Regions from separate parts of the Pseudoalteromonas translucida KMM 520 genome, predicted to be linked through region 3. Evidence: predicted binding sites of a transcription regulator. Region 3 holds the regulator's gene; each other region holds the start of a gene.
The links. The regulator sigma-54, encoded in region 3, starts transcription at its own class of promoters, with help from an activator protein. The targets are predictions, from matches to a motif close to GTTGGCACGNNNNTNGNNT.

Region 1 (7,763 bases), 1.4 Mb from region 3:
GGTGAAGTGTCTGTACGCGTTGCAGGGCAGGCCGATAACGTGGTTATTGGGCAAATTACCATTAGTGACTTTATTAATCCGTCGGGCCTTGAGCCTATAGGGCAAAATCTTTACACCGAAACCGCAGTAAGTGGTGCGCCAGTGCAGGGTAACCCTGGGGTTGATGGGCTAGGCACTATTATTCAAGGCTCACTAGAAACGTCAAACGTAAACGTAACCGAAGAGTTGGTAAACCTAATAGAAACCCAACGTGTTTACGAAATGAACTCAAAAGTAATTTCGGCAGTTGATGAAATGATGAGCTACATCAATCAGCAATTATAATATTTTAGAGGTTATTATGCGCAATATTATATTATTTGCAGCGGGTACTTTATTGTTAAGTGGCTGTGTTTCTACACAAAATAGTGATGTAGTACAAGACGACCCTTACTATTCGCCCATGTACCCAGAACCCAATGTTGAACCGGCAGTTGCTAATGGCTCACTGTTTAATACGTATTTATCGAACGACTTATACGCCGATAAAAAAGCACTGCGTACTGGCGATATAATCACAGTTAAATTGCAAGAATCTACGCAAGCCTCTAAAGCGGCAAAAACAGAAACTGATAAACAGTCAGACGCAAAACTCGACCCCGTTATTGGTTTAGGCGGATTACCGGTAAATATTGGCGGCGACAGCATTCAATTTGGTATTGGCAGCGACGCGTCATTTAAAGGCGACTCAAAATCAAATCAGTCAAATAGTTTAGCCGGTGATATATCGGTAAACGTAATGCGTGTTTTACCTAATGGTAATTTAGTTATTCGCGGCGAAAAATGGCTAACGTTAAACTCGGGCGAAGAATTTATTCGTTTAGAGGGATTAGTAAGGCCAGAAGATGTAACTGCAGATAATACCGTGCAGTCAAATAGAATTGCTAATGCACGAATTCAATATTCGGGCAAAGGGCAAACTCAAGAAGCACAAAGTGCCGGTTGGCTAACACGCTTTTTTAGTAGCTCACTTTTTCCTTTTTAGAGGACATTCATTATGAATGTATTTAAAGTTTTTTATTTAATGGTGTTACTTGGCTGGCAACTTCCTGCCATGGCCGAGCGCATTAAAGATGTGTCTATGGTTGAGGGTGTACGCTCAAACCAATTAGTAGGCTATGGCCTAGTTGTTGGCTTACCTGGTACGGGCGAGCAAAGCCGATTTACCGAGCAAAGCTTTAAAGGCATGTTAAACAGCTTTGGCATTACGTTACCAGCAAGCTTAAAACCAAAAATTAAAAACGTGGCTGCGGTTGCAGTGCATGCTGAACTGCCGCCTTTTAGAAAGCCCGGGCAAACTATTGATATTACCGTATCGTCTATTGGTAGTGCAGGTAGTTTACGTGGTGGTACTTTATTGCAAACCTTTTTAAAGGGGGTCGACGGCAACGTATATGCTATTGGCCAAGGTAGTTTAATTGTAGGTGGTTTAGGCGCTGAAGGGCTTGATGGCAGTAAAGTTGTTATAAACACGCCAACAGTGGGGCGCATTCCAAATGGCGCAACCGTTGAGCGCGCAGTTAAAAGCCCATTTATGCAAAACGACTATATTACTTTTAACTTAAATCGCCCAGACTTTACTACCGCTAAGCGATTAGAAAAAACCATAAACGATTTAGTTGGCCCAAATAGCGCCCAAGCACTCGATGCTGCGTCTATTAGAGTGATTGCCCCAAGAGACGCCTCGCAGCGCGTGTCTTACTTATCAACGCTCGAAAACCTAGAATTTACCCCGGCAGATACAGCAGCAAAAATTATTGTTAACTCGCGCACTGGTACTATTGTTATTGGTAAAAATGTAAAGCTGCAACCAGCTGCTATTACTCACGGTGGCTTAACAGTAACGATTGCCGAGCAATTAAATGTATCGCAACCAAATGCTTTTAGTGATGGCGATACCGTTGTTACTCAGCAAAGTATTATAGATATAAAACAAGACGACTCACGGGCATTTGTATTTAACCCAGGAGTGAGCTTAGATGACCTAGTACGTGCTATAAACGAAGTAGGCGCCGCACCTGGCGATTTAATGGCAATACTAGAAGCCCTAAAAGAAGCCGGCGCAATAAACGGCCAGCTAGTCGTAATTTAAAACAACGTAATGCTATCGGTGGTCAGTTTTAAAAGCTGACAACCGATGGCATATAGCTCCACACTTTCCCCTCTGGCTCAATTTTTGCATTGCTTTATACATTATTCATTATTGTGTCAAAAAGCTGATGGAAACAAATCACCTCGATAAGCAAAACTTTTTTGATTTAGGTAACTTAAACGCTTTGCGTAAAGATGCCTTAAACAGTGGCGACGCGTCTAGTGATGCCTCAAAAGCGGCTCTCAAAAAAGCAGCGGCACAATTTGAAGCCATATTTACGCAAATGCTGCTTAAAAGCATGCGCAAAGCCAGCGAAGCCTTCGAAGACAAAGAAAGCCCATTAAATTCAAGTAGCGTAAAGTTTTTTGAAGAAATGCATGATCAGCAACTTTCATCAGAGCTCTCGTCTAATGGCTCATTAGGGCTTGCCGATTTAATAGTGCAGCAACTTTCTCCTACGGCAAAAAATTACACCCCAGCTTCAGTACTCAGAACCAGTAACGATCTTTTAAGCGATCAGCGTGCTGGCATAGAGTTGCCGCAGCAACAGCGTAAAAAAGCCGTAGCCGAGCCTGTAGATAAAAGCGCTATGAACACCGAAAAGCCAGAAGTAGCTAAGCCAAACTTTGAAACAGCCGAAGAGTTTGTAAGTTCGGTATGGGAGCATGCTAAAACAGCGGCTAAAAAAATTGGTTTAAATCCTGCTGTTATGGTGGCTCAAGCAGCGCTTGAAACCGGTTGGGGTAAGCATATTATTAATAAAAGCGACGGTAACAGCTCAAATAACTTATTTAATATTAAGTCAGATAAAAGCTGGCAGGGCGAAAAAGCCAACAAAGTTACCTTAGAGTTTGAACAAGGTGCTGCAGTTAAAAAACAAGCCAGTTTTAGGGCTTACGACTCAATAAAAGACAGCGTGAACGACTTTGTTGATTTTTTAACCCAAAACCCACGCTATCAACAAGCATTACAAAATACCGCTAAACCGGCAGCGTTTTTAGACTCATTACAACAAGCCGGTTATGCAACAGACCCAAATTATGCGGATAAAATAAAGCGCGTACTTAACAGTAGCGAGCTAAAAAATATTGCAACAAACGTGATCCGCCAAGGAGTAAAGTAACATGTCGTTTAATTTATTAAACATTGCCAATTCAGGAATAAGAGCAAACACTGATCTGTTGCAAACAACCAGTAAAAATATTGCCAATGTAAATACCGACGGCTATGTGCGCGAGCGTACAGAGCATGGCACCATGATCGACAATCAAGTCGGCAAAGGTAATACCTACAGGTTACTTAATGAATTTGCACAAAAACAATTAAACAGAGACACCTCAAATAAAACGTTTTTTGATCAGTTTGTAAGTGAAGCAAACCGAGTAGACACGTTGTTTTCGCAAGAAGCGAATAGCTTATCGACTGGTATAAACTCGCTATTTAATAACGTGCAAGAAGCGCTTAATCAGCCATCGTCAACGGTTGCACGTTCGTTAGTAATGACTAACGCCGATAGCTTAATAAGCCAAATGGATAGGTTATCGGGAATAGTGCTGGATCAAAAAAATGTTGTAAATGAGCAGCTCGAAATATTCTCCGATGAAGCCAATACCTTAATTCAAAAAATAGGATCGTTAAACCAACAAATTGCTGGTGTTAATGGTACTAACAACGCATCTGCTGCAAGCGGAACATATAACGAGCGCGATAAAGCGATTCGCGATTTATCAGAGTTAATCGACATTGAAACGCTCGACGGCCCCAATGGTGAAAAACTTGTTTTTATGGGCAGCGGTGAAGCGGTTGTAATGCAAAACGGCTCGTTTAACTTATTTTCGATGCGCGGCGACCCCGATCCAAACTTTAAAGAACTGCGCTTAGATGTAAATGGCGGCAAAGCTGTGCCGCTTGAGGTTGATGCCAGTAAATTAAAAGGCAAAATAGGTGGTTTACTTGCCTTCAGAGACGATATTTTAGTACCTGCACAAAATCAAATAGGCCAAATGGGTTTAGCGTTAGCAGATGCATTTAATCAGCAAAACCGTTTGGGAATGGATGCTAACGGTAAATTGGGTGGCGATATATTCAATATACCTACGGCAAAGGGGTTTGCCTATCAAGCTAATACCGGCGGTGCGGGTGTTAGTGCAACAGTAGAACCCGGTAAAGGCAGTAATTTACCAGCCAGTGATTTTATTGTGACTTATACAGCAAACCCAAATGAAGTGAGTATTCAGCCAGTAGATAATAAAGGTGAGCCATTAGGCGCTGCTACAACAGCAACATTTGTAGGCGGCGAAATTAACTCGGTAAATAACCCTGGTGTTGATTTATTTGGCTTGCAGCTGACTATGGCTGGTGCAGGTAATGAAGGCGATAAATTTCAAATTAAACTTAACTCAGAAGCCGCCGCTAATATCACTCTCGCCACCGGGCGCGGTGAAGACCTAGCGCTCGCATCGCCAATACGCACCGCCGATGACATAAATAATACCGGTAGTGGCGCTATTTCTGCAGGCAGTGTGAGTAGTGTTACCGCTGGTGGTTTTACAACTACGACTCCTCCTGCACTCGCTAATGGAGATATAACCATAGTTAAAGCAGCGGGTACAAATGATTACTTAATTAGCGATGGAAACGGTGCCAATGTGCCAATTACTATTGCACCACCAGGTAAAAATGTTTTGGCTGGCCTTGGTGCTCCTTATGACGGTTATGGCTTTGATTTTGATATTGAAGGCTCGCCAGCAACAGGCGATAGCTTTACGTTAGAGTTTAACAAAGGCGGCTTTGACGATAACCGCAATGGCTTAAAGTTAGCCGAGTTACAAAATGGTGACTTGGTGCGTCAAAATGTTGTTTCAAGCTCAGATGCCGATAACCATAAAACGTTTAACCAAGCGTATGCCGGATTAGTAACCGATATTGGTGTGGTAACAGGCCAAGCTAAAACAAACGGCGCAGCATTCGACGCACTCGCACAGCAGTCAGAGGCATGGTACGAGTCGTTATCTGGGGTAAACCTTGACGAAGAAGCGGCTAATTTACTGCGCTTTCAACAATCTTACGCGGCTTCAGCTCAGGTGCTTTCTGCTGCACGTTCTATTTTTGACACTTTACTTAGTGCCACGAGGTAATTATGCGCTTATCAAATAACTTAATGTATCAAAACAGCATTAATAAAATACTACAAAATCAAAATGGCGTAGCAAACGCACAAGAGCGAGTAAATACTGGGCAAAAGTATTTATCTACCTCAGAAGCGCCTGCCGATATATCGCAAGCTATGCTATATACCAATAAAATACAAAGTAATGAGCAATATACAAAAAATATTAATCAGCTCAATGGCCGACTAAAAACCGAAGAAAGCGTACTGCAAGGTATTAACGAAAGTATTCAAGCGGCTAAAGACATTGCTTTAAAAGCAGGTAATGGCGCATACAGTAAAGACGACTTAAAGTCGTTAGCGTCGGAGCTAACCGAAATACAAAAAACGTTAGCTAATTTAATGAACACCCGTTCAGAAGACGGTAAATATATATTTTCAGGCTACCAAGACAGCACGCAACCGTATCAGTTTGATGCCGCCAGCGGCAAATACAATTACCAAGGCGATCAAGGTCAGCATAAAATTACTATTGCCGAAGGTGTGTCAATTAAATCTAGCGACAACGGCTACGACACCTTTGAAAAAACCAATGCACGCCTCGATGTAACATCTAATGCAGGCGATGCAACAAGTACGCTTGCGGGTTCTGTTTATGTAGATAAACAAGGCGTGTTCGATCAGTTTCATAAAGAGCAATATAACGCTGATCCAGACCCTTTAGTGTCAGCCACAGCAAATACTTTTAATGTAGTGGTTACTGCCGGTGCTAACCCAGGCGATCTGGATCAGTATGAAATTTTACGAGATGGAGTAGCGCAAACACCACCTGTTAGCGGAAATGTAACCGACGAGCCAATAGAGTTTGCCGGAATGAAAATTCAGCTCACTGGCGCAGCACCTGGGCAGCAGCTCGATTTTAGCCTAGAAAAACCCCACAAAGAAAACGTACTTAATACGCTACAAGGTTTAATTACAGGCTTAAATAATGGCACGCTTACGGGGGACGATTTTCAGCAAGTACTTAACGATGGTGTAACGCAGCTGCAAAACGCCAGCGAACAAGTCGTGTTTACCCAAGCCAGTTTAGGCGGGCGGATGAATGTGCTAGAAAGAGTAACCGACTCTAACTCTGCGTTAGACATTCAAAACCAAAGTAATCGTTCAAGCCTGCTTGAAGTAGATATGGCCGCTGCAATTAGCGAACTCACTCAGCAAGAAACCGCACTCCAGGCGTCGCAGGCCACATTTGGCCGTTTAGCTAAATTATCACTATTTGATTATATTTAAAGATAAAGAGCAGGTTTGAGGTGTCAGGTATCAGGTTTTAGGTAGAAATTAACCAAGCACGGTGTGAAAGAGCAGGTTTTAGGTGTCAGGTATCAGGTTTTAGGTAGAAATTAACCAAGAACGGTGTGAAAGAGCAGGTTTGAGGTGTCAGGTATCAGGTTTTAGGCAAAAACTAGTCAAGCTAGGCGTTTTTGTTGATGGAGGCGCGGTTATATACCGCGCTTTTTGGTTATCGACTATCTGACACCTTTAGTTTTTTGTCATTTACTGCTTTTTGTGCAAATGAATTTAAGTAAATTTATTCACAAATAGGCTAAGAGGGCGCTACGCTTTAGAGAAGAAAAAACACAAAAATTACCAGTTTAAGTTATTCTTCATTTACCCTCATTGTTTTCTCTTTGTGAAAAATAATATTTGAATGCTTTATTCACAAGAAGGCTAAGAGGGTGCTGCGCTTTAGAGAACCAAACACACTAAAGTAAAAAACATGTCATATCCCGGTAATCGCCCCCGAATATCACCACTGATCCAAGCGGCAAAAAACTGTCACTATTTATTAACTTTCTATTATAAAGCTCGGTTTCACTTTCAAACTAAATTTAATGTTTATAATTTCACTTTAAAAACAATGTATTGAGCTCTTTAGTTGAGTTGGCACAAAACCTGCTTTATTAACTGCATCTAATAGTGGTTCCTGCAAAAGCATTTTGAACCACATCCTGTTCAACACTCGGAGATGGTAAAATGGCATTAACAGTAAATACTAATGTGTCGTCACTAAACGCACAACGTAACTTATCTAAATCAGGTCAGGGTTTAGCTACTTCAATGGAGCGACTGTCTTCTGGTATGCGTATTAATAGCGCAAAAGACGATGCAGCAGGCCTGCAAATTTCAAACCGATTAACATCACAAATAAATGGCTTAGCAGTTGCTCAACGAAATGCTAACGATGGTATTTCTATGGCACAAACTGCTGAGGGCGCGATGGGCGAATCAACAAATATTTTGCAGCGAATGCGAGAGCTTGCATTGCAATCAGCCAATGGTTCAAATTCAAAAGAAGATAGAGATTCATTACAAAAAGAAGTTGCAGCACTTCAAACCGAGCTAACAAGAATAGCAGATACAACATCTTTTGGTGGGCAACAACTTTTAGATGGTAGCTATGGAACTAAATCATTTCAAGTCGGTGCTAATGCAAATGAACTAATTAATATTACGTTAAGTAGC
Region 2 (7,763 bases), on a different replicon from region 3:
CTGACCACTGTACTTATTTTGGCTAGCAGCGGTATTATTTAAAGTTATATAGCCAGTACTTAACTGATGAGCAAAGCTATTAGTGGCCACTAAACTGGTGGCTAAAGTGAGAATAAATACACAAAATAGTTTCATAGTGTTGCTCGCTGCATGGCTTTGGCTTGTATTAATAACTGCTTATCGGTGCTCATTTTAGCTTGTTGCCAATTTATATTGGCCCAGTACAGGGCTTTATCACTATTTGGCGCTACTGCAATATAATAGTGGGCTAGATCGCTGGCATGAAAGGTATCTTGGCGTAGTTCGCGCAGCGCCACACGGCTTTTCATCATTGTTTGCCATTTTGTACTAACCGCATTGGTATTTTTTTCAGCAATAGCCAACCTGAGTAAAATAGCATCTTCTAAATTACTGTTATCTGTTAGCAAACCAGCTAAACTATTGAGTACTTGCTGGGTGTTATTAAGTGCTAATTGTGTATCGGCCCACAGTACAATAAGGCTCACCGGCGCAAACTGTAAATCGACATGGCTAATGTAGCTCAGCGCAGTTTGGTAATTATTTAATCGGTAGCTCATTTCACTTAGTACATGAGCAGTGGCTAGGCTAATATTTTTATTATGGGTAATATTTTTTAATGCATTATAACTTTGTATTAGCTGCTGTTGCTGGCTTTGTACATCTAACACGCAAGTACTTACGGTAATAAGGCTTACCTGCCCAATTAAGGCTGTACAATGCCCTTTGGCAGCAGTGAATTTACCTTTGGTCATGTAAATATTAGCCAGTAATAAATGACTATTACTGTGATTTGGCTCAGCCACTAATACTTCAGTAGCAATTTTAATTGCAGCATCAAATTGGTGCTCTTTTTGTAGTACTCGTGCATATAAATAACCAACTTGTGGAGTGGGGTTTTGGTTATACAAAGTTGCTAAATGTGTTTTTAACACACCTTGCAAACGTTCAGTTTGCCCAGCATATTGGCTATTTATAACTAATTCGTTTATTTCGGCAACAGACAGTTGAGCTACTATATTTGAGTTGCTAGGGGCAATAATTTCATTATCGGCTGGGGTAAAAGCGCTGGCAAATACATTGCTTGAAAATAACATACCCATAAGTAGCAAAATTAATTTGGTGTAAGATAATTGCATTGTTTAGTCCTTTTGAAAAAGCCATCCGTGGCCTGTCAGCTTTGATTATGAATTACTGATTAATTACCTGTTGCAGGGTGGAGGCCACCAACATCTGTTTCGGTGTTGGTAAATACTCGGCCGTTAATAGACAGTGGCTCTGCGTTAGCGGGTTGATTAAATGCATCGGTTGCAAACTGAGCAAAGTCGACTTGCAACGCTTCAATAGTAATACTTACCGTTGCTGTTACTTGGTTGTTAACCCCATCAGACACACCAAACATAAAGCTATCTGACCCTGTTTGTTCTTTGTTGGGCGTGTAGGTGTATGTGCCATCGGCATTTACAACTACGCTGCCGAGTGTGGGTTGGGTTGTTATGCTGTAGGTAAGTGTATCGCCATCGGCATCTGCTGCGTCAAGCATGTCGTTAATAGCCACCTCAGTTTGTGTGGTTACCATGGTATCGCTTGCTGTGGGAGCAACATTAACCGCCACTGTTGGCTCGTTGTCATTATCGCTACCACAGCCGCTCATTGCTAAAACACTTACCAGCAAACATGCCTGTGTATATTTTAAATTACGCATTATTTTATTCCTTATTTAGAACCCGCAAGTGGGGTAGTAAGGTAGGGAAAGCTTGCATCCATCATAGCGGCATTTATTGGTGCGCCATCGGTAAATTGCACAGTACCTACTTCAGCATCCTCTGGTTTACAAAGCCCTAAATTAGTGTCTACGCCTGCTACAGGGATAGGGTGACATAAACGACCCATAACAACTCTTAGTGCTATATCAACAACGTCATCACCTGGGCGACGGCCATTTGGAAATCCGGCTAAATCATTACCTGCTACCCCAAATGTAGATTGATCAGCTTGCGCTGTTGCTGCAATTTTAGTGTTTAAACGCAGCATTTCTGATGGCGTTACTGTTGCTTGCTGATTAACATCGGCAAAACCAGTTAAAAATGCGGTTATAAGGTCATTACGTGGAAAGTTTGTAGGTGCAAGCGTGGCAAAATTTGTCCCTAGGGTGGTATTAACTGCATCTTTAAATAAAATATTTAATAGTTCAGGCAGTGAAGGATGCGACACATAATCTAAAAATTGACCATCATCTTTAGGATGTGCAGTAGAGAAGGTGTCTTTATCTTTAATACCAATTACTAGCTCATTAACCAGTGGGTTACCTAAACGCGAAACTTGCGTTAATGCGCCGCCGTTAACTGCGTTATTTGCAAACTTAGCATTAGGGTTTAAAATACGTGCTTGCGGTAAGCTTGCTGTTGTCCACGAACCAATTACGCCATTACCTGAGCCAATCACACAGCTTTTAGGTATTTCGATTGCTATAGAGGTAATGTTTTTATCAGCTAAATCATCGTTATCTGCCGACTGTGTAATGCCACCAGGAAAGCCTGAGCCATCACCTGCACCCGCAGCACTGTCACCTTCAACAGGTACGTAGTTTACTAAATCAAAGGTTTTGCCTAGGTTAACTACAAAAGAGTCTTTACGTTGGCCAACGAACACTTTAGCCATGCCATCACAGTTCGCAATAGCGACTTGATACATAAATTGGTCGGCATACATTTGGTAATCTTGCTTTGAGGTAAAGGTTTTATTACCTACATAATCAAGCGGTTTATTAAAAGTAGTTGAGCTAGTAGTGGTGTTACTAAGCTGTACGCTAGTGCCTGTTTTTTGCGGGCCGCTGATCATGTTTACAGTGTAAGATTCACTAAAGTTAGCTGCACTATCATTACCTGCCGTAATACCACCAACATTTTTTAGCGGCACAGATACAGTGCGCTGATTGCCCTCAGGGCCGACGGTTAATTGCACACCTTGATTATCATTAGGCAGCATACTTTTAAAGTTAAACGCAAAAGTAATATCTTCAATAGCATCACCATCGTTATCAATGTGAATGCTGTAAGTAGCATCAGGGTCCATGGCAAAGTAATTAGGGCCACCGTAGGCATCTTGCAATGGAATGTAATTAGCAATCAAGGTAACAAAGTCACCACGGCCTTGCTCATAACTATTAAAAACATAAAAATCGGTAGAGTCTAAGGTTGGAAAACGACTAATATTAGGCGCTTCTCTATGGCTTGATGCTTCACTTGATGCACTTGCAAAAGTAGCACATATAACAACTGCGAGTATTGATGGAGTAAAAGCTTTCATGACTTTGTCCTTTAGTTTTTGATTGAAGTCATTAGTAATACGAGGCAGGATTTAAATTGGATGCAAATAAGTTAATTTATTTTTAATTAATGTGCTTTATTTGTTAATTATTGTTGTTTTTAGCTCTAATATCTTATTTCTGAAAAAAGATAAAAGAGCTGTTTTTAGTAATTTATAAAAGTATTAATTCGGTGGTATAGAGTACTTCGCTTGGTGAGCCGTTTGGCGAGCCGCCAATAGGTTCTAAACTTACAGCTAATAAAGCAACATCACTGGCTTTAAAACGGCTGTTTTTAGATAGCGTTATGCTGCCTGTTTTAGGGAGTAAGCCCAGCGATATTGGTGCGTCTTGGTCTTTTAGTATCATCCACAGCTCATAGTCTTTATCTGTTTTAGCCACAAGCTGACTACTTGCCTTAATTGATAAAGCCTGCTCATTAACATCAATAAACCATAACGGCTGCTGCGCTTTATTTTGCACTAATGCAATTTGCTGAATATTGCTAATATTAGTGGCCGGTTGCATTACTAAAAAGGCTAATACAATTGAAGCTACTGTAGCAACAAACGACCAAGTGCGCCAAATTGAAGCTTGTGTACGAATTATTGTTTTCGTTGGTTGGGGCTGATTTTCAATTTGTTGTAATATTTTTGGCCATAAGTCGTCACTTGGCGCTCGTGGCGTAATAGCACTGGCTAAGTTATTTAAGTTTTGCTCCCACATTGTTGTGGCCTCACGTGCTTTGCTGGAGTTGAGGAGTAATCGCTGAAAACGCTTACGGGTTGAGCTTGATAGCGTACCCAATACATATTGCCCTGCAAGTGCATTTAATACCTCGGGTTTATTATAATTCATAGGGTTAAACACCTTTGTAGCTGAACTAATCCACGGCGGATCCAACTTTTTACCGTACCTAAAGGCGTGTCGATATGATCAACTAATTCGCTGTGGCTTAAGCCTTTGTAATAGGCCAAGTGAATCGCTTGTTTTTGCTGTGGCTCTAATTGCTCTATACAGCTTACGAGTTTGGTATTTTCGGCATAACTTACTTCAATATCGTGCTCGTTTATATCGTCATCGGCTAGTGATTGCTCCTTGCGCACTTTGTTGTAGCGCAGCGCATCAAGGCTTCGGTATCTAACAATGCTGATCATCCAGCTAATAACCGTTCCCTTAGATGAATTATACTCAGATGCGTTATGCCAAATTTTAATAAAAGCTTCTTGCAATACTTCTTCCGCATGCGCTCTGTTTGTTAACATATTTAAAGTTATAGCAAATAATTTTCCGCTTGTTTGCTGATAAAGATTAGCGAATGCGTGTTTATCGCCTTGTGCGGTTGAGCACAAAAGGGGGAGTAAATCGTCGTTTTCCATGATTACCTTAATATTTTTATTATTAGTTAAATAAACGTTTGAGAGTTGTTTGTGGATGCAAAAAAATGCTTAGATGTGCTATTAGATTAGCTGCAATACAGCCTAATACAAGTAAACAAACTGTATTGCTGTTACTTTATACCAGTGTGAACAATTGACCTACTATAGTGTAAAAACAGCAACGTTTTATAAGTGGGCTAAAAAAAAGGCTTAATAAATAAAAATTAAAGTGTTAATTATCAATAATATAATTAACGAGGGATAAGTGAATGCTGGCGTAAAATTTGCTTTTACAATATTAAGGCATGATTAATAAATATAACAACAACGAGCATATATTATAAAAGGAGAACACATGTGGGCTGCAATTAGTTACTTACTATTGGCATTAATACTCATATTTATTGGCTGGGAAGTTAACTCAATTTACTTTTCAATTGTATTTTATTGGAGTGCGTTGTCACTACTTTTAGTGGGGGGCGCTTATATATTCGATATAGCAAAAGTGTTTAGAAAGCGCGAAAACGGCGTTATCCCTTTTTATATTCGCTGGGCGTTTATTCCTTTTTTATTCGGCGCACAATTATACAATGCGTGGGCACGTAAACACGATAAAGTGCCGCCTATTCAAAAGATTAATGAACATTTGTTTTTGGCATGTCGATTATTCCCCTCCGACATAGACACGCTAAAAGAAAATGGTATTACCGCAATACTCGATGTAACGTGCGAGTTTGACGGCTTAGAGTGGAGCTCTACGCAAGAGAATATTAATTATTTAAACATTCCGGTACTTGATCATAGCGTACCTACGCATTCGCAGTTAAACCAAGCAATTAATTGGATTCATCATCATGTACAAAAAGATCGCCGTGTGGTGGTGCATTGTGCTTTAGGGCGCGGGCGCTCTGTGTTTGTAATGGCGGCCTACTTGCTTAGCCAAAATAAAGATGCCGATGTGCATCAAGTATTGGCACAAATAAAAGAAACCCGCGAGACAGCTAATCTTAATAAACGCCAATTGCATCACTTAGCTAAGCGCCATAAAAAAGGTGAGTTAGTAATTAAAAACAAAGCATTTTTGATTGCAAACCCAGTGTCGGGCACAAAAATGTGGCAAGACAAACAACACCTAATTATTGCCAGTTTATCGGCTTATTACGACTTAACCGTATTAACAACCTCAAAAGAAGTTAACGGCGTAGCACTCGCTAAACAGGCAATAAAAGAGCAACCAGATATTATTATTGCTTGTGGTGGTGACGGCACGGTGACAGAAGTTGCCAGTGTACTAGTGCACACTAAATGCAGGTTGGGTATTATTCCGCTGGGCACGGCTAACGCATTAGCGCATGTGTTAATGGGCATAAAATCAAAATTTATTCCTGTAGAGCAAGCCTGCGATTTAATTATTGATGGGCAAACAAGTTTAATCGACACCGCTTATTGTAACGACGAGCTAATGTTATTACTGGCAGGAATTGGCTTTGAGCACTCCATGATTGAAAAAGCCGACCGTGAAGCTAAAAATAAATCTGGGCAACTAGCCTATTTAAATGGTTTTTTACAAGCGTTTGGTGAACAAAAAGCACAAGTGTTAACTATAAAGCTTGATGATAACGAACCAACGCAAGTAAGTACCAATAGTTTTATAGTTGCAAATGCCGCGCCCTTTACTACTTTACTAGCTCAAGGTGGCGGGCAGCCTGATCATAGTGACGGGCTTCTTGATGTGAATTGGTTAATACCCAATAAAGAAAATGGCACTACAGTACTGAGTATTGCCGAGCTTATGTTTAGCAGCATTACACAAACGCATTTAGCCATTAACTCGCATCATACAAATGCTAAAAGAGTGGAAATAAGTGCAGAGCAAGAGATTAAATACGTAGTAGATGGAGAGGTTAAAACTTCTAACAAATTAGTTATTACAATCTCACCTGGATCATTAAATGTAATTTGCAAAGAACAGCTAGATAAATAATACGCGGTTATAAAGCAATAAAACGGCGTTATTACACGCCGTTTTATTATTTATTTTTTGATCGAAGGCCAAACAAAGCCTGATGTATCAGGTGCTCTATCGGAAGTGGGCCTTGGTGCACTTTTAGGTCTACGAATTGGCTTGTTATTTATGGTATGAATATAAAGCGCTTCTACTTTATCTCGTGCCCATGGGGTTTTACGCAAAAATTTTAAGCTCGATTTAATGCTTGGTGCATCAGTAAAGCATTTAATTTTAACCTGTTCACCCAAAGTTCTCCAGCCAAGTCGCTGCTCTAACTCAACAAGTATTTGTTCTAACGTTACCCCATGTAAAGGGTTTTTAGGTTGATTATCCATAGCTACACTACTTATTTAAACTGCGGATATTGTAACTTAATTCACTCGTAGAGGCTAATTCACTGTAATTGTAGCGGGCTTAGTAGGGTAAATAGCATTGCCTTGTTTGTCGAGTTTAAGCCAAATTAGTTGACTGTTGTTATGTTGTACAAATTTAGCCCCGCAAATAAGCGTAAATGAGTGTATTTGTATTAACGCTCCTTCGCTGTAGCGTTTATTGTCGTACCAACAACTTGTGTCGGTATTTACAAACTGATTAGCATCAATAACAGCATGGGTTTTAATTGTATTAGCATGGCTGAGTAGCGAATAGCCTAAGCAACTAATATAAAAACATAAGATTAATAAATGGCGCATTTTAGCCTCAAATTGTCGCGGGTTTAAAAATAATACACTAAGCTAAAAAACATGCTAGGGTAAGGTATACACAAACACCATAAAAATGCGTAATTGGGTATTTTATAGCACCTTAACATTAGACAGCTGCTTATAAAAAAGGCGCTTTCTTGACTTGGGTATATTTATATTTAGTAAAACACAGAACAATAAATAGGTGAAAATATATGCAATTTAACCAAACAATGATCGATGAATTTACACTGTTAGCTAAATTTCCGCGTGAAAGTAAAATGCAGGGAATTAAACTTCATTCAGACGCAGAGCCTAGCTTATTAAGCGCCGCACAACGTTTATTTGATAAAGGAATTATAGATAGC
Region 3 (7,763 bases):
ATTCCCAATACGCAGTTTAGATTTTGGGGTTAAAGGCGGCGAAAATCTCGATGCAATAATAAGTAATAAAGTAAGTACACCATCGGCTGATCAAGAAGGAGCAGATGGCTCTACAGCCAATAAATAAGGCTAAATAGCTTGGACGCTGGTTAAATTATATTGCGTAAAAGTTACTTTTAACCAGCGCGTATTTACACAGTAATATGTGCTGGTTTACTGATTAAACCAGCAACCAAGTTGCGGTGCCTAAAAAGGCAAAGATACCTACTATATCGGTTACTGTAGTGAGTATTACACTGCCAGCCAGTGCAGGGTCTATTTTCATACGTTTAAGTATTATAGGAATACACGCACCCGCCACACCCGCAACAACTAAGTTCATAAACATTGCAAACGCCAGTACCGCGCCAAGCATTAAGTCCCATTGCCATAGGGCAATAACACTGGCAATTAAAACAGCCCATAAAATACCGTTTAATGCACCAATGGCGAGTTCTTTTATCATTACAAAGCGTTGGTTAGTTTGGTTAATATGACCTACTGCTATACCACGAATAACCAAGGTTAATGACTGGCTACCGGCCACCCCACCCATCGAGGGGACAATGCCGTTAAGCACGGCTAAAATAGGCAGTATTGCTAAAGTACCTTCAAAAAAGCTGGCAACAAAAGCAGCAGCCAGAGCCGTTAATAAGTTAACACCTAGCCAAACAGAGCGTTTTTTTGAGCTTTTTAAAACCGGTGCAAAGGTATCTTCTTCATCATCAAGACCCGCTAAACCTAATAGGTGATGTTCTGCGTCTTCGCGTATTACATCAACGATGTCATCGATAGTAACACGGCCAAGTAGTTGGGCATTGTCGTCAACTACTGGGGCTGATATCCAGTTATGACGTTCAAATAATTGCGCCACTTCGCTTTCATCCATCGAAATAGGAATAGACTCACAGTCTTCATCCATCAGGTCATGAACAATTTTTTCGGGCGAATTGGTTAGTAAGGTACTTAACGATAAAGCGCCTAAAAAGCAGTTATGTTTATCGACAACGTAAAGGTCATCGGTACCTTCTGGGAGTTCGCCGCGCAAGCGAATGTAACGCAGTACCACATCTAGGGTTACATCAGGGCGAATGGTTACTGTATCTGTGTTCATCAGCGCGCCAGCAGAGCGTTCTTGATAGGAGAGTGCTTGCGTAGCACGTTCTCTATCTTGAATGTCCATGGCGCTAACCACGTCTTTATAAACCGTGTCAGGCAGGCTTCGCAGTACTTCACCTAAGTCATCGTGGCCCATGTCTTCAGTGGCAGCAGCAATGTGCTTAGGTTCCATTTGGGCAATAATGCCTAAACGTACATCTTCAGAGAGTTCTTCAAGAACATCACCTTGTACATCTGGATCAACTAATTGCCAGAGCAGGCGACGAACTTTATGCGGTGATGATTCTAGTAAAAGTGCGGTATCACAAGGAGCTGTTTTTGCCAGCATACGCCTAACTTGAACAAACTGACCACTATTGAGTGACTTGGTCACTTGTTGTAATTGTTGTAGTGGGTAGTCTTGTTCGAAAGTTTCGGGCATTGGCGTCCTTAATTTATTTTTATAACGTTAGGGAAGAAGTTAATCATTAACTTCGTTCAGTTTATCTTACTTTTTTTAGCCAAACTAGCTTAAGGTATTACTAACCCCATATTTTAGCTCGTTTACTTGGTTTAAATAAAGTGTCTGCTATTCTTGTTCGTTAAAGCGCTGCGCTATTAATTGGCCAACGGCATGTAACGCATGCTCTGCATCGGGTCCTTCGCACACTACTTTTACTTCTTTACCTTGGCTGCTTTCAAGTAGCATTAAAGCCAGTACGCTATCGCCAGCGGCTTCTTTTTCATCCTGAAATAAGGTAATAGATGCGTCAAATTGTACCGCTAATTGTGCTAATACGGTAGCGGCTCTAGCATGCAGACCAAGTTTGTTTTTTATTAAAAACGTATTTTCTAAGCGCATAAGATACTCTACTTAAGCTGAACAGATGATTATTTAAATTGAATTATTTTTCTTGCTCGCGATGGCGAATTTTTACATTAGGGTGAGACATAGCAAAGCTTTCACCAATTGTTTGCGCTAAATAAACTGAGCGATGCTGACCACCGGTACAGCCAATAGCAATCGTTAAGTAACTACGATTATTACGCTCTAGGTGTGGTAACCACGTTTGTACAAATGTTTGAATTTGCCAAGTGAATTTTTGCACAATACTATGACTAGCTAAATAATCTTTAACGGGTTGATCTAGCCCAGTTAAAGGCTTTAGCTCAGGTTCCCAGTGTGGATTTGGTAAAAAACGCGCATCAAAAACATAATCAGCACCTTTGGGAATACCATGCTTAAAGCCAAACGACTCAAAGGTAATGATAAGCTGTTTGTCTTTTTTACCGAGTATGGTTTCACGCATAGATTCAGCAAGTTGATGCACACTTAAATCGGTTGTATCAATGACATGATCAGCCCGTGTTACGAGTACATCGAGTAATTCTTTTTCTTTTTGTATTGCTAAATCTAGCGGTAGCGAATCAATCGAGAGCGGGTGCAAACGACGCGTTTCTGAATAACGGCGGATTAATGTTTGATCGTCGCTATCTAAATAAAATAACGTTGGTTTAGCAAAGTCGGGCAAGTACTCAAGAATATCGTTAAACTGCTGCTGATCTTTAGGCAGGTTACGCACGTCTATACTAACGGCTATTTTATCGTAGTTATCAGAGACACTGCGCACTAATGAAGGCAGTAAATTTACCGGAATATTATCTACACAATAGTAACCTAAATCTTCAACAACACGTAAAGCAACCGATTTACCAGAACCCGATCGGCCACTTATAATAATTAATTCCATTTACCACCCCTTTATTAGTAACTAGGATTGATCCAAAATAACTTGGTATAACGCTTCATCAGACTTTGCCGCACGCAATTGCTTACAAAACTCTTTATCGTTTAGTTTATCAGCTATTGTGGCTAGTGTTTTCAAGTGCTGCTGGTTATCGCCATCGGGCACTATAAGTGCAACAAAAATATCAACTGGACGATTATCAATTGCATCAAAATTAATAGCGGTTTCGCTTATTAAAATTAAGGCAAGAGGTTCCTGCGCCCCGCTCATACGGCCATGTGGAATTGCTATTCCTCGGCCAATACCGGTACTGCCTAGCTTTTCTCTTGCTAATAAAGCAGTGAGAATATCTTGCTGGGGTAAATACGGCATTTTTTTATGCGCGAGTTCACTGATGAATTCTAAAATTCTTTTTTTACTATTAAAAAGGACCACAGCTTTGCTGCAGTCCTGGCATATAAGTGAGCTTAATTTCATAGTGTTAGTGTCGAGCAAACTTCTCTTTGTGTTTAATTACTTGACGATCGAGTTTGTCAATCAACGAGTCAATGGCAGCGTACATATCTTGGTGTTCGGTCGATGCAAATAGCTCAGCGCCACTTACAAAAATTGTTGCTTCAGCTTTTTGACTTAATTTTTCTACATCGAGAATAACATGCACATTAGTTATGTGATCTGAGTGTCTTTGCAGCTTTGCAAATTTATTATTTACATAGTCTCTTAATGAGTCTGTAATGTCTACATGACGACCAGTTAAGTTTAGTTGCATCAGCATTTTCCTCTTTGTTGTACGTCTTAAATCAAGCTTTTACGTTGATTCGACGGGGGAATAGCCAGAGATTCGCGATATTTTGCAATTGTCCGTCTAGCTACTTTAATTCCTTGCTCAGCCAATATATCTGCAATCTTGCTATCACTCAATGGTTTGGCTAAGTTTTCTGCAGCGATCAACTTTTTAATCAAGGCACGTATGGCAGTTGATGAACATTCGCCACCATTTTCGGTGCTTACATGGCTTGAAAAAAAGTACTTAAGCTCAAAAATGCCACGTGGAGTGTGCATATACTTTTGCGTAGTGACCCGTGAAATAGTCGACTCGTGCATTTCAACTATTTCGGCAACATCGTTTAAAACCATAGGTTTCATGGCTTCTGGGCCATGTTCAAAAAATGCTTGTTGTTGCTTAACAATACAATTAGTTACTTTTAGGAGTGTTTCATTTCTACTTTCTAGGCTTTTAATAAACCATTTAGCTTCTTGTAAGTGCGAGCGAATAAATTGGCTGTCACCACTGGATTTTACCGTACGAGACATAGCCGCATATTGGCTGTTAACACGTATTTTTGGCATGCTATCTGGGTTTAGCTCTACCACCCAGCGGCCTTTTATTTTTTTTACCGACACGTCAGGTATAACGTATTCAGATTCTTCTCTGACAATGGTATCCGCAGGCTTAGGATTAAGCGTATGAATAAGTGTCATTATTTCTTTAAGCTCTTCTTCTTTGAGCTTAGTTTTTTTCATTAACGTACGATAGTCGCGAGCAGCGAGTAAATCGATATGATCAGTTAACACCATTTTTGTTTCGTTAATATAAGGGGTGTCTTTATCAAATTGATTTAATTGAATACATAAGCATTCTTGCAAGCTGCGAGCTGCAATACCAACAGGATCAAATAATTGAATGCGCTTTAGCACGGCTTCTATTTCATCTAGCTCTACTTCGTGTTCGTCATCACTTTCTTGGTTAAAGCTTGCTAAAAGATCTTCGCAACTGAGGGTTAAAATACCAGAGTCATCTACGGCTTCAACAATAGCTATAGCAATAGCTTCATCGGTAGGACTAAAAGGAGTGAGCTGTAATTGCCACATTAAGTATTCATGCAGGGTTTCGGTTGATGCACCTTGATAAATAGATTCATCTTCAGGCATTGGCCCTGATGAAGAGGCAGGCGCTGCGCTCATATATTCATCCCATGATACATCCATGGCCATATCGTCGCTTATGGTGTCTTTGTTTAGTGCTTCACCGCTATCTTGCTCATACTCGCTTGGGGTGTCATCGGCAGAGGCGCTAACAGTAATGTCATCTGCTTTTTGCTCGTTTTTACCAGCTGATTCTTCCGTGTAATCTTGCTCATCAACTTCAAGTAATGGGTTGCTATCAAGTGCTTCTTGTATTTCTTGCTGGAGATCCAAGGTACTAAGCTGCAATAAGCGAATAGCCTGTTGCAGTTGCGGAGTCATTGTAAGTTGCTGGCCCATGCGCAGCTGTAATGATTGCCTCATTTATCTCTAACAATCCTTATAAATTGATATGATTAATCTTAGCAGATGCTTATAGTAATAACATAAATATTACAGTTTGAACTGCTCGCCTAAATAAACATCACGTACTGTTTTATCATTTAATACAAATTCAGGAGTACCAGATGCAATTAGCTCCCCATGAGAAACAATGTAGGCTTTTTCACAAACATCAAGGGTTTCCCTTACATTGTGGTCGGTAATTAGCACGCCAATACCACGGTTTTTAAGATGTTCTATAATTTTTTTAATATCGAGTACTGAAATAGGATCCACGCCAGCAAAGGGCTCATCAAGTAATATAAATTTAGGATCTGCAGCTAAAGCACGTGCTATTTCTACGCGGCGACGTTCACCACCAGATAGCGCCATGCCTAAGCTGTCGCGAATATGTTGCAGGCTAAATTCGTCCAGCAAGCTATTTAGGGTTTCTTCTCTGGCTTGTTTGTTTAGTTGCTTACGCGTTTCTAAAATAGCCATTAAATTTTGATACACAGTGAGCTTTCTAAAAATAGAAGATTCTTGTGGTAAATAACCAATACCTAAACGAGCACGGCTGTGCATAGGAAGTAGGGTAATATCGTTATCATCAATTGATATTTTACCTTTGTCGCTAGGAACTAAGCCTACAATCATATAAAAGGTCGTGGTTTTACCTGCGCCATTGGGCCCAAGTAAGCCAACAATGCTCCCTGCTTTTACTTCAAGGCCTACATTTTTAACAACTTCACGGCCTTTATAGCTTTTTGCTAATAGCTCTGCTTTTAATGTACTCATGGCTGACCTTTATTGAGTTTTTGTTCTTTTTTTGCGTCTATAGGCACTAAAATAGTGTGTACCCGATCAGTTGAGTTTTCATCTTTTTCAGCACTTATAAGCTGTTGTTCTATATCGTAGGTGATACTTTTAGCCGTGATTTTTTGCCCAGCTTGAGAAATGTTTGCATCTCCTACTAGGGTTAAAAAACGTTTCGCTACATCGTAACGTACTTCGTTAGCGCTGGCGCTCATGACAGTGCCATCTGCTTGCTTTTCTTCAAAATATGCAGGGCTGCCCGTGGCAATTAATAGTTGTTTATTATCGCCAAGCTCGTCGCGCTTATGTACTTCTAAACGATCGGCGGTGATACGACGATTACCGTGGATAATCTCGACGTTTTTTTCAAAAATACCAACATTTTCTTTTAGTTGACCTTCTTGTCGGTCAGCACTAATAGAAATTTGATTAGCTAGTGGGGAAGTACTTTGCTCTGCCGCATTACTATTAAATACAAGTATAAGCGATGGAATAATAAGTATTTTTGCAAGGTTATTGGTCATAATATAGTGTTCGCGTATGGTTAATTAGTTTTATCACCTCGGTTGTTAAATTGGCTTCAAGGCCTTTACCGGTGATCTTTAAATTCGGTCCAGTTATAATAACGGGTTGTTCGCTGCGCATAGTGAGTAGCTTTATATCTACTTGAATATTGTCGGCGGTGATTTTGTCTATCATTGCGCCATCAATTAAGTTTTGGGCAGTTACATTACCCTCTAAAATTAATTGTCTTTCATCGTAAAGTGTTGCTTCATCAGCATTTATACGCCAAGTTTGCCTGTCGTCGTACAATATAAAAGTAGGCTTTTCGAATAAGGTAAATCCTAGCTGCTCGTAAAGCTCCATTTTAACCGCAGTTACTTTATGGCTAATTTTACCGTTTTCGTCAAAAGCTGTTTGTTTTAGCTCAATGGCGGTGTAATCGGGTTTAGCTATTACTTCGGAGTCGGCTTTAACAACCGTATTTACCTGAGTAAAATAAGGGTACCAAAGCCAAACCATACAGCTGATGAATAAAACGCTTAAGACTATGCGCGCTATATTCATGAACTAGTGCCTTGGCTGGTTAATGGTTTATTGTTTTCAAGCATAAGTAAGTCGGTTAGCTCTCTTACTGCACCAAAACCACCCGGCATTTGCGTAGTATAATGTGCTAAGCGTTTAATTAGTGGATGCGCGTCGTTTACTGCTACTGCAAAGCCAACTAACTCCATAACAGGCATATCTGGGCCGTCATCACCAATATAAGCAATTTGCTCATCGCTTAAATTAAGTTTGTTTTTAAGTTCTTGGTAGGCAATAAGCTTGTTTTCTTGACCTTGATAAATATGCTGTACGGTTAAGCTGGTCATGCGTTGTTGTACTATTTGCGAGTGCCTGCCGGTAATAACCGCTACTTCAAAGCCGCTGTTAATAAGTGCTTTAATACCAAAGCCATCTTTTGTATTAAATGCTTTTAGCTCTTCACCTTGGTTGCCAAGGTAAATTCGGCCATCAGAAAATACGCCATCAATATCGCATATAAGTAGCTTTACTTTTTTTGCGCGCGCTTTAGCGTCATCACTTAGCGCTTGATAGAGTTCTTCAAATTGCATTTATAATACTCCTGCTTTAAGTAGGTCTTGCATATTGAGTGCCCCAATAGGCTGATTATGCTCATTAATAATAATTAAGCCATTAATACGTTTATGTTCCATAATATTAAGCGCTTGCGCAGCAAGCATATCTTGGGTTGCCGTGGTACACGATTTAGTC
Region 4 (7,763 bases), 520 kb from region 3:
CTTATCCTGATAGTTGGGAAGAGCTGCTTGCAGAAAATCAACAGCAAGCGCCTATGTGGCTGCGTGTAAATCAAGCGCAATACAGCACGCAAGAATACAGCGATATGCTAACAGCTAACGAAATTGAGCATACACTTAACCCCGATTTTATAGATGGGATAAAGTTAGCCAAGCCACGAGATGTGTTTTCATTACCCGAGTTTGATACCGGTGCTTGTTCTGTTCAAGATGCTGCTGCACAGTTAGCAGCGCGTTTTTTAGATCCTAAAGATGACGACACTATTTTAGATGCCTGCGCCGCGCCGGGTGGCAAAACATGCCATATTTTAGAATTGGCTGATGCTGAGGTACTTGCCCTTGATAGCGATGCAACTCGCCTAGAGCGTGTTAAGCAAAACTTAACTCGTATAGGTTTAGGTGCCGACCTACAATGTGGTGATGCATCACAACCACACACTTGGTGGGATGAAAAACAGTTTGATCGTATTTTACTCGACGTACCCTGCTCGGCTACCGGTGTTATTCGCCGCCACCCCGATATAAAGTGGTTGCGTCGTGCATCAGACATTGCCGATTTAGCAGCATTACAAGGCGATATACTCGATAGTATTTGGCCGCTTCTAAAGCCAGGTGGCACCTTGGTATACGCTACTTGTTCAGTACTCCCCCAAGAAAACCAACAACAAGTTGCTAAGTTTTTAGCTAATAACAATGATGTTGAGCATATTCCTCTACATGATAAAGACACGCCCACTACACCTGGTTTGCAGTTGCTACCTGGTGAAAGCGATGGCTTTTATTACGCTAAACTAGTTAAAAAAATATAACCTATACAGCACACAACAATTAGCTATCTATCTTATTTTAGATAGCTAATACTTCATAGCAATAGGTACTTATAACACTGGTAAATAATGAAAATAATCATACTCGGAGCTGGCCAAGTAGGCGGCACGCTAGCTGAAAATTTAGTTGGTGAACAAAACGAAATAACGGTCGTTGATATTGACGGCAACCGCTTACGCGAGCTTCAAGATAAGTATGACCTACAAGGCGTTGCTGGTCACGGTGCTCACCCAGATGTACTTCGCAGAGCCGGCGCGGAAGACGCCGATATGATTATCGCGGTAACCAGTTCAGATGAAGTAAACATGGTTGCCTGCCAAGTCGCGTATAGTATTTTTAATACCCCGACTAAAATAGCCCGAATTCGTTCTGAGCAATATTTAAAGTATCGTGAAAAGCTGTTTCATAACGATGACTTACCGGTCGATCACTATATTGCTCCTGAGGCATTAGTAACTAAGTACATTCGCCGCTTAATAGACTACCCAGGCGCATTGCAAGTGCTGCAGTTTGCCGATGGCATGCTCTCTTTGGTTGCTGTAAAAGCTTACTATGGCGGTTTATTAGTAGGTTATGCGCTATCTACGCTTAAACAGCATATTCCCAATGTAGAAACTCGTGTAGCCGCTATTTATCGCCAAGGAAAAGCAATAAAACCTCTAGGCACAACAATTATTGAAGCCGATGATGAAGTGTTTTTTATAGCAGCCACTAAACACATCCGCGCCGTTATGAACGAACTCCAAAGGTTAGAGCGTTCATATAAAAACATTATGATTGCTGGTGGCGGTAATATAGGTGCAGGCCTAGCGCGCTCACTGGAAAAAAATCACAGTGTAAAATTAATTGAGCGCAGCAAAGAGCGCGCCGAGCAACTCTCTGAAATGCTCGACAACACGATTGTTTTTTGCGGAGATGCGTCAGACCAAGAGCTATTGTCAGAAGAGCATATTGATCAGGTTGATGTGTTTATTGCGGTAACCAACGATGATGAAGTAAATATAATGTCGGCCATGCTAGCAAAACGTATGGGCGCACAAAAAACCATGGTACTTATTCAACGCAGTGCATACGTTGACTTAGTACAAGGCGGCGATATTGATATTGCAATTTCACCACAAGAAGCCACTATTTCGGCATTACTTACTCATGTTCGCCGCGGCGATATTGTTAACGTATATTCACTGCGCAAAGGTGCAGCTGAAGCTATTGAAGCTGTTGCCCATGGTGATGAAAATACATCTAAAGTAGTTGGCCGAACTGTAAGAGATATAAAACTCCCAGCAGGTACTACTATTGGCGCTGTAGTACGTAACGACGACGTGCTTATTGCCCACGACGATACCATTATTATGTCGGGCGACCATGTCATCATGTTCTTAATTGATAAAAAGCACATTAATATTGTAGAAAAACTATTTCAGGTGAGCGCTATATTTTTATAGCAGCATATTGTTGCTACTTTAAACACAAAAAAGCAGCTTAGTTAAGCTGCTTTTTTAATATAAGGTACTAAAGCTTTATTGTACTTTGGCAAACTCTTCTTTAGAAAGCTCGCCATTTCCGTCAGTATCTAGCTGATCAAATATTTTTACTAACTGTGTATTTGTCGCAGCTTCTTGCTGTGAAATAACACCATCGCCGTTGGTATCAAAAGAAGCAAAATCCACTGCTGCATAGGCTGCTGCTGAAGACGCTAAAACTAAAATCGCAAGTGATGTATTTAATACTTTCATAATAATCTCCTAAAAATGAGAGGTCCTTCTCAGAAATCCCTGACTGTGAAAAATAACCGAAAAAAAGTAATTAGTAGTTAGCAAACTCTGCTTTAGAAAGCTCACCGTTACCATCTGTATCTAACTCTGCAAATTGTGCGATTAAATCGGAATCTACCGACGCTTCACTTTGGCTAATTGCGCCATTACCATCTACATCAAGGGTATCAAAATCACTTGCTGCAAAAGTGGCAGATGACGATGCTAGAGCGATAAGTGCGAGTGCTTTATTTAGCTGTTTCATAATTTAATCCTTTACTATGTTATTCAATGGTTTATCAAAAAAATTAGATATACTAAGGTTTATACTTCCCTTGTTATTCTTTTTCATAAGCTCCCTTGCTTACTTAGGTTGTCTTTGGCAACACAGAATTTTATCAACCTTGCATTTTTCTTATGCTTTAGAAAATTCTTCTTTTGATAACTCACCGTTTTGGTCAGTATCAAGCTCTGAGAAAATACTCATTAACTCTGCATCTACAGCGGCTTCGCTTTGACTAATTGCGCCATTACCATCTACATCAAGGGTATCAAAATCACTTGCTGCAAAAGCGGCTGATGACGATGCTAGAGCGATAAGTGCTAACGTTTTATTTAATGTTTTCATAATCAATCTTCCTTCAAAGTTTATGTTAACTGCGATTAAGTGTTTCACTTTAAATCACGTTTAATGCAATACAGCTTAACTATTACAACTTCGGTGCCAACATTTAAAACACCAATAACTTCAATTAGTTAAAGGTGATATGTACTTAAAGGAGATAATTAACTGTCTGTTTTTGTTGCCTTTTTGCAACACACTTTAAGTCAAAACAATAAGTTCGAACAAATTCAATACCTTACAAAAAGCAAAAAGCGCCACAGATTATAAATTCACACTGTAAGGAAACTGTTTAGCTGGGGTATTCAACTCGGTTATAGCTGAATGATTTTTGATATGAAAATAACCAATAGTTTCAACTCCTCTAAGCAATTGTTTTATATTGGTTATTTTATTTTTATAAACACAGACATGCGTTATTTAAAATTAAATTTAATAAATCGCTACTTTGTTGCAAAATAGCGAAATGTACAGTTACTCGGTTTCTGATTCGAGTATTGAAGGGTCAATAAAGTGATCCCCCATAAAGCTTTTCATTTCTTCTTCGCTGGCTAATAGCTTTATTCCACAGTAAGCACCTTGAGCGTGTTCTTTCACGCTACAAATTTCTCCCTGAAAGTCTTTAACTTGCTTATTACTGCTATCGAGGATGATTGAGCATTGCATCCCTTTAATGTTTTCGGCCAAAGCTTTGTCTTTAAGATCAAACTTTATACCGGTTAGCGAAATATCTTTTATTACCCCATCGAGTATCCTGTCATCACTAAGCTTTAGCTTTGCCGATAATAAGGTAGGTATACGAGCTTGCGAGCGTAAGTCGAATAACTGCACTTGCTTTGGGTAATTAATAAAAAGTAATCGTGCGGGATGAGATACAACAGACATTATTTGCTGACGAAATGCGATGACCTGTCCACCACTCCCCTCTATTAATGCTCTTACTACCACCATTTCCCCATCGTGCAGGTAGTCGCTTGCTGTAGGCAGGCGCTTTGAGCTCGGATAGTTTAAAATAATAAATCGATTTTCGAGTAAACCTATAAACTCTGTTTTTACACGCTTGCTAGCCGTTGGTGTTAAAATTTCAAGATCAACCATGGCACCAGGCATTATTTGGTGTAGCTTTTCTAAGTTTGTTGTCGGCATTGTTGGCATATCCTTTTCCCTAATACTCTTTATAAACTAACAATTAAATTATCCGCGCCAAAATGTAGGCGTAAACAGCACTAATAAAGTAAATATTTCTAAACGGCCAAATACCATAGCAATAGTAAGCAACCATTTAGCACCATCACTAATAGATCCATAGTGCGATGCAACATCTCCTAAGCCCGGGCCAAGGTTATTTAAACACGCTGCAGTAGCAGAAAACGCTGTAATGTTATCCATACCGGTTCCCATCAGCGCTAACATAATAATTATAAACACCAATGCGTACGCTGAGAAAAACCCCCATACAGCTTCTACTACTTTATCTGGCAACGCCTTGCTGCCTAACTTAATAGAATATATAGCCCGAGGATGCACTAGCCTATTAAGCTCTCGCACGCCTTGTAAGTATAGTAAGAATACGCGCACCACCTTCATACCGCCACCGGTAGAGCCCGCACAGCCACCTATAAAGCTCGAAAATATAAGCAGTATTGGTAAAAATAATGGCCAAGCCGAAAAGTTATCAGTGGCAAACCCAGCCGTACTACTAATTGAAACAGCATGAAATAACGCTTGATCGAGTGTTTCATCGCCATTGGCATACACTTCATGAGACGAAAGCACGGTAAAGCAAATAACCACCAGCGCTAACTGAATACATAAAAACACTTTAAACTCAGGGTCGCGAATATAAACACTGATATTTCTACTTGCTACCGCAGCGTAATGCAGTGAAAAGTTAATGGCTGCAATAATTAAAAAGAACACACAAATAAAGTTAATTACGGGGCTATCGAAATGCCCCATAGAGGCATCATAAGTAGAAAACCCACCAATGGCGACCGTTGAGAATGCATGGCTTATTGCGTCAAACCAATCCATGCCTGCAATCCAATACGCTAAGGTACACGCAAGCGTAATTGACACATATATATACCAAAGGTGCTTTGCGGTGTCGGCAATTCGCGGGGTCATTTTAGAATCTTTTACCGGCCCTGGTATTTCGGCGCGATATAGCTGCATACCACCGACCCCTAGCATAGGTAAAATAGCAACCGCCAATACAATGATCCCCATACCGCCAAACCACTGTAATTGTTGGCGATAAAATAACACCGATTTAGGCAGGTACTCTATACCGGTTAGCACCGTTGCTCCGGTGGTGGTTAACCCCGAAAACGCTTCAAATACGGCATCAGCCAGTGATAGGTTTGGCTCTTGTAAAAATATCAGCGGTAAGGATGCAAACGCGCCAAGTACCAACCAAAACAACACAACAATTAAAAACCCTTCCCGCGCTTTTAAATCGCCATCTTCGTGGCGGTTAGGGTAATAAGCCATTAAGCCAATAGTGACACTAAAAATAAAAGCCAAAACAAAAGGAACACCACCACCGTCTTTATAAATTAAAGACACAATTGCCGGAGGCATCATGGTAATACTAAATAGTGCAACAAGTTGCCCAAGGATTTTTATAATGGTACGAAATTGCATTTAGCGTATCGCTTTTATTATTAGTAAGTTTAACGAGTAAGATATTGTCTTACTCTTTAATGGTTAACTCAACCGCGCCGTGGCTTAAATCAAAAATATCTTTAATTGCTTGCGTCGCTTGGCGGCTATCAATAGTAATAACCCATTCAATATTAGCAGTAAATTGCTTATCGATGTTAAGCACTTGATACTTCGTTTTTAATAGTTGCTCAATAGCGCCTTGCATACTGTATTCACTACTACCAATTAGCTCAATGCTTGGCACTTTATTAATCGTTGATAAGTTAGCTAATGCATTATTTAATGTGCCTCCATAAGCACGCACTAAACCGCCTGTACCTAGCTTTATACCACCAAAATAACGCGTAACCACAGCAGTAACTTCACCAAGCCCTGAACCCATAAGCACATTTAACATAGGTTTACCGGCGGTGCCATTTGGCTCACCATCATCCGAAAACCCATACACATGGCTTCCTCCTGGTTTACCCGCTACGTGAGCCCAACAATTATGCCGTGCATCGGCATACTTAGTTTCAATACTTTTTATAAACGCTTTAGCTGAACTTAAATCTGGGGTATGTGCAATATGCACAATAAAGGTGCTTTTTTTAATTTCTTCTTGATGAAAAACATCTGCTGCTGGGTATTTATATTCTGACATTCGTTGATGAACCAAGTTATAAACCAAAAAATGGGGCCAACAGGCCCCTCTTTATAATACAACGAGTCTAACGCGAAATTAATCTAGCGCTAAATTTCGTGTCATATTCTCTAGGCCGTCTTCGTGTACTATGATGTTATCTTCAATACGAATACCACCATAAGGCTTAAACGACTCTACCTTTTGCCAATTAATAAACTGTTTATTATCAGTTTGTGCTAAATCGCCTAGTAAGGAGTCGATAAAGTATAGCCCAGGCTCAATAGTAAACACTTGGTTTTTTTCAATTATGCGAGTACAACGCAAAAATGGATGTCCCTCTGGAGCCGCTTGTTGTGCGCCCATTTCATCAGCCATAAAACCACCCATGTCGTGCACTTGTAAACCTAGGTGGTGCCCTAAACCATGTGGGAAGAAGGTAGAAGTAATTTTACGTTCAACAATTTCCTCAGCTGGTAGCTTCACAATATCAAAGTCGCTAAGAATTTGTGCAACTCTATTGTGACACTCAACATGTAAATCACCATAAAGCATGCCGGGTTTTAATCCCTTACCCAACTCTATTTGCGCAGCGGTCATTGCTTGTACTAGTTCTGCAAATTCGCCTTGTTTTTTAAAGTCATAGGTACGGGTAATATCTGCCGCATAGCCATTAAAATTAGCGCCTGCATCTATTAAAAATGAGTTGTGTTGCTGCGGTGCTTTTGCCTCAAAGTGCGTGTAGTGCAAAATGGCGCAGTTTTCGTTTAGCGCCACAATGTTGCCATAAGGCATTTCGTTTTCACTTTGACGAGTTGCCATTAAGTAAGCTTGCTGAATATCAAACTCACTGCCACCATTAAAAAAGGTATCGCGGGCTGCTTTGTGGCCATCTACTGCAATACGGTTAGCGTTGCGTAAACATTCAAGCTCATATTGGGTTTTATAAGCGCGGTGGTAATGAAAGTAATTTAGTACCGGCTCAGGATTCATAACACTAAAGCCGAGTGCTTGTGCTACTTCTAAGTATTCGCCCACATAAGCGTAGTTAGCTTTGTCGTAGGGTAATAGCTTTTCAACCTGATCGGGCTGTAATAACAATTCAATGTCAAAATACTCAGCCCAAAAATCGCGCGGTTCATCTGGCACTTTATGCCAAAAATCGACCGGACGATAAAAAATAAGTTTAGGCTTGTCACTACCATTTACCACAATCCAGCAATGTGGGTTGTCTAGTACAGGTAGCCAAGCT

Region 1: the regulator sigma-54 is predicted to act here: its motif matches at 2,203-2,221, upstream of flgJ (flagellar assembly peptidoglycan hydrolase FlgJ).
Region 2: the regulator sigma-54 is predicted to act here: its motif matches at 4,976-4,994, upstream of PTRA_RS17630 (diacylglycerol kinase family protein).
Region 4: the regulator sigma-54 is predicted to act here: its motif matches at 3,311-3,329, upstream of PTRA_RS00085 (EF-hand domain-containing protein).

What each region holds. Positions count from the first base shown of each region.
Region 1 covers NZ_CP011034.1:846,675-854,437, forward strand. The annotation lists gene flgG (flagellar basal-body rod protein FlgG) at 1-324, shown strand, start outside; gene flgH (flagellar basal body L-ring protein FlgH) at 341-1,024, shown strand; gene PTRA_RS03940 (flagellar basal body P-ring protein FlgI) at 1,037-2,131, shown strand; gene flgJ (flagellar assembly peptidoglycan hydrolase FlgJ) at 2,259-3,254, shown strand; gene flgK (flagellar hook-associated protein FlgK) at 3,256-5,268, shown strand; gene flgL (flagellar hook-associated protein FlgL) at 5,271-6,530, shown strand; gene PTRA_RS19350 (flagellin) at 7,275-7,763, shown strand, end outside.
Region 2 covers NZ_CP011035.1:478,682-486,444, forward strand. The annotation lists gene PTRA_RS17600 (HupE/UreJ family protein) at 1-135, opposite strand, end outside; gene PTRA_RS17605 (tetratricopeptide repeat protein) at 132-1,157, opposite strand; gene PTRA_RS17610 (Ig-like domain-containing protein) at 1,217-1,723, opposite strand; gene PTRA_RS17615 (DUF4331 domain-containing protein) at 1,735-3,327, opposite strand; gene PTRA_RS17620 (anti-sigma factor) at 3,500-4,183, opposite strand; gene PTRA_RS17625 (sigma-70 family RNA polymerase sigma factor) at 4,180-4,704, opposite strand; gene PTRA_RS17630 (diacylglycerol kinase family protein) at 5,060-6,688, shown strand; gene PTRA_RS17635 (VF530 family protein) at 6,739-7,047, opposite strand; gene PTRA_RS17640 (YnjH family protein) at 7,102-7,404, opposite strand; gene PTRA_RS17645 (TIGR02647 family protein) at 7,611-7,763, shown strand, end outside.
Region 3 covers NZ_CP011034.1:2,884,996-2,892,758, reverse strand. The annotation lists gene PTRA_RS13400 (mechanosensitive ion channel family protein) at 1-127, shown strand, start outside; gene mgtE (magnesium transporter) at 221-1,579, opposite strand; gene PTRA_RS13390 (HPr family phosphocarrier protein) at 1,727-1,999, opposite strand; gene rapZ (RNase adapter RapZ) at 2,043-2,888, opposite strand; gene ptsN (PTS IIA-like nitrogen regulatory protein PtsN) at 2,910-3,362, opposite strand; gene hpf (ribosome hibernation promoting factor) at 3,367-3,654, opposite strand; gene PTRA_RS13370 (RNA polymerase factor sigma-54) at 3,681-5,174, opposite strand; gene lptB (LPS export ABC transporter ATP-binding protein) at 5,244-5,969, opposite strand; gene lptA (lipopolysaccharide transport periplasmic protein LptA) at 5,966-6,511, opposite strand; gene lptC (LPS export ABC transporter periplasmic protein LptC) at 6,501-7,055, opposite strand; gene kdsC (3-deoxy-manno-octulosonate-8-phosphatase KdsC) at 7,052-7,603, opposite strand; gene PTRA_RS13345 (KpsF/GutQ family sugar-phosphate isomerase) at 7,604-7,763, opposite strand, start outside.
Region 4 covers NZ_CP011034.1:16,845-24,607, reverse strand. The annotation lists gene rsmB (16S rRNA (cytosine(967)-C(5))-methyltransferase RsmB) at 1-827, shown strand, start outside; gene trkA (Trk system potassium transporter TrkA) at 915-2,291, shown strand; gene PTRA_RS00095 (EF-hand domain-containing protein) at 2,367-2,582, opposite strand; gene PTRA_RS00090 (EF-hand domain-containing protein) at 2,653-2,865, opposite strand; gene PTRA_RS00085 (EF-hand domain-containing protein) at 3,016-3,228, opposite strand; gene PTRA_RS00080 (flagellar brake domain-containing protein) at 3,697-4,368, opposite strand; gene PTRA_RS00075 (TrkH family potassium uptake protein) at 4,417-5,868, opposite strand; gene PTRA_RS00070 (YigZ family protein) at 5,918-6,532, opposite strand; gene pepQ (Xaa-Pro dipeptidase) at 6,611-7,763, opposite strand, start outside.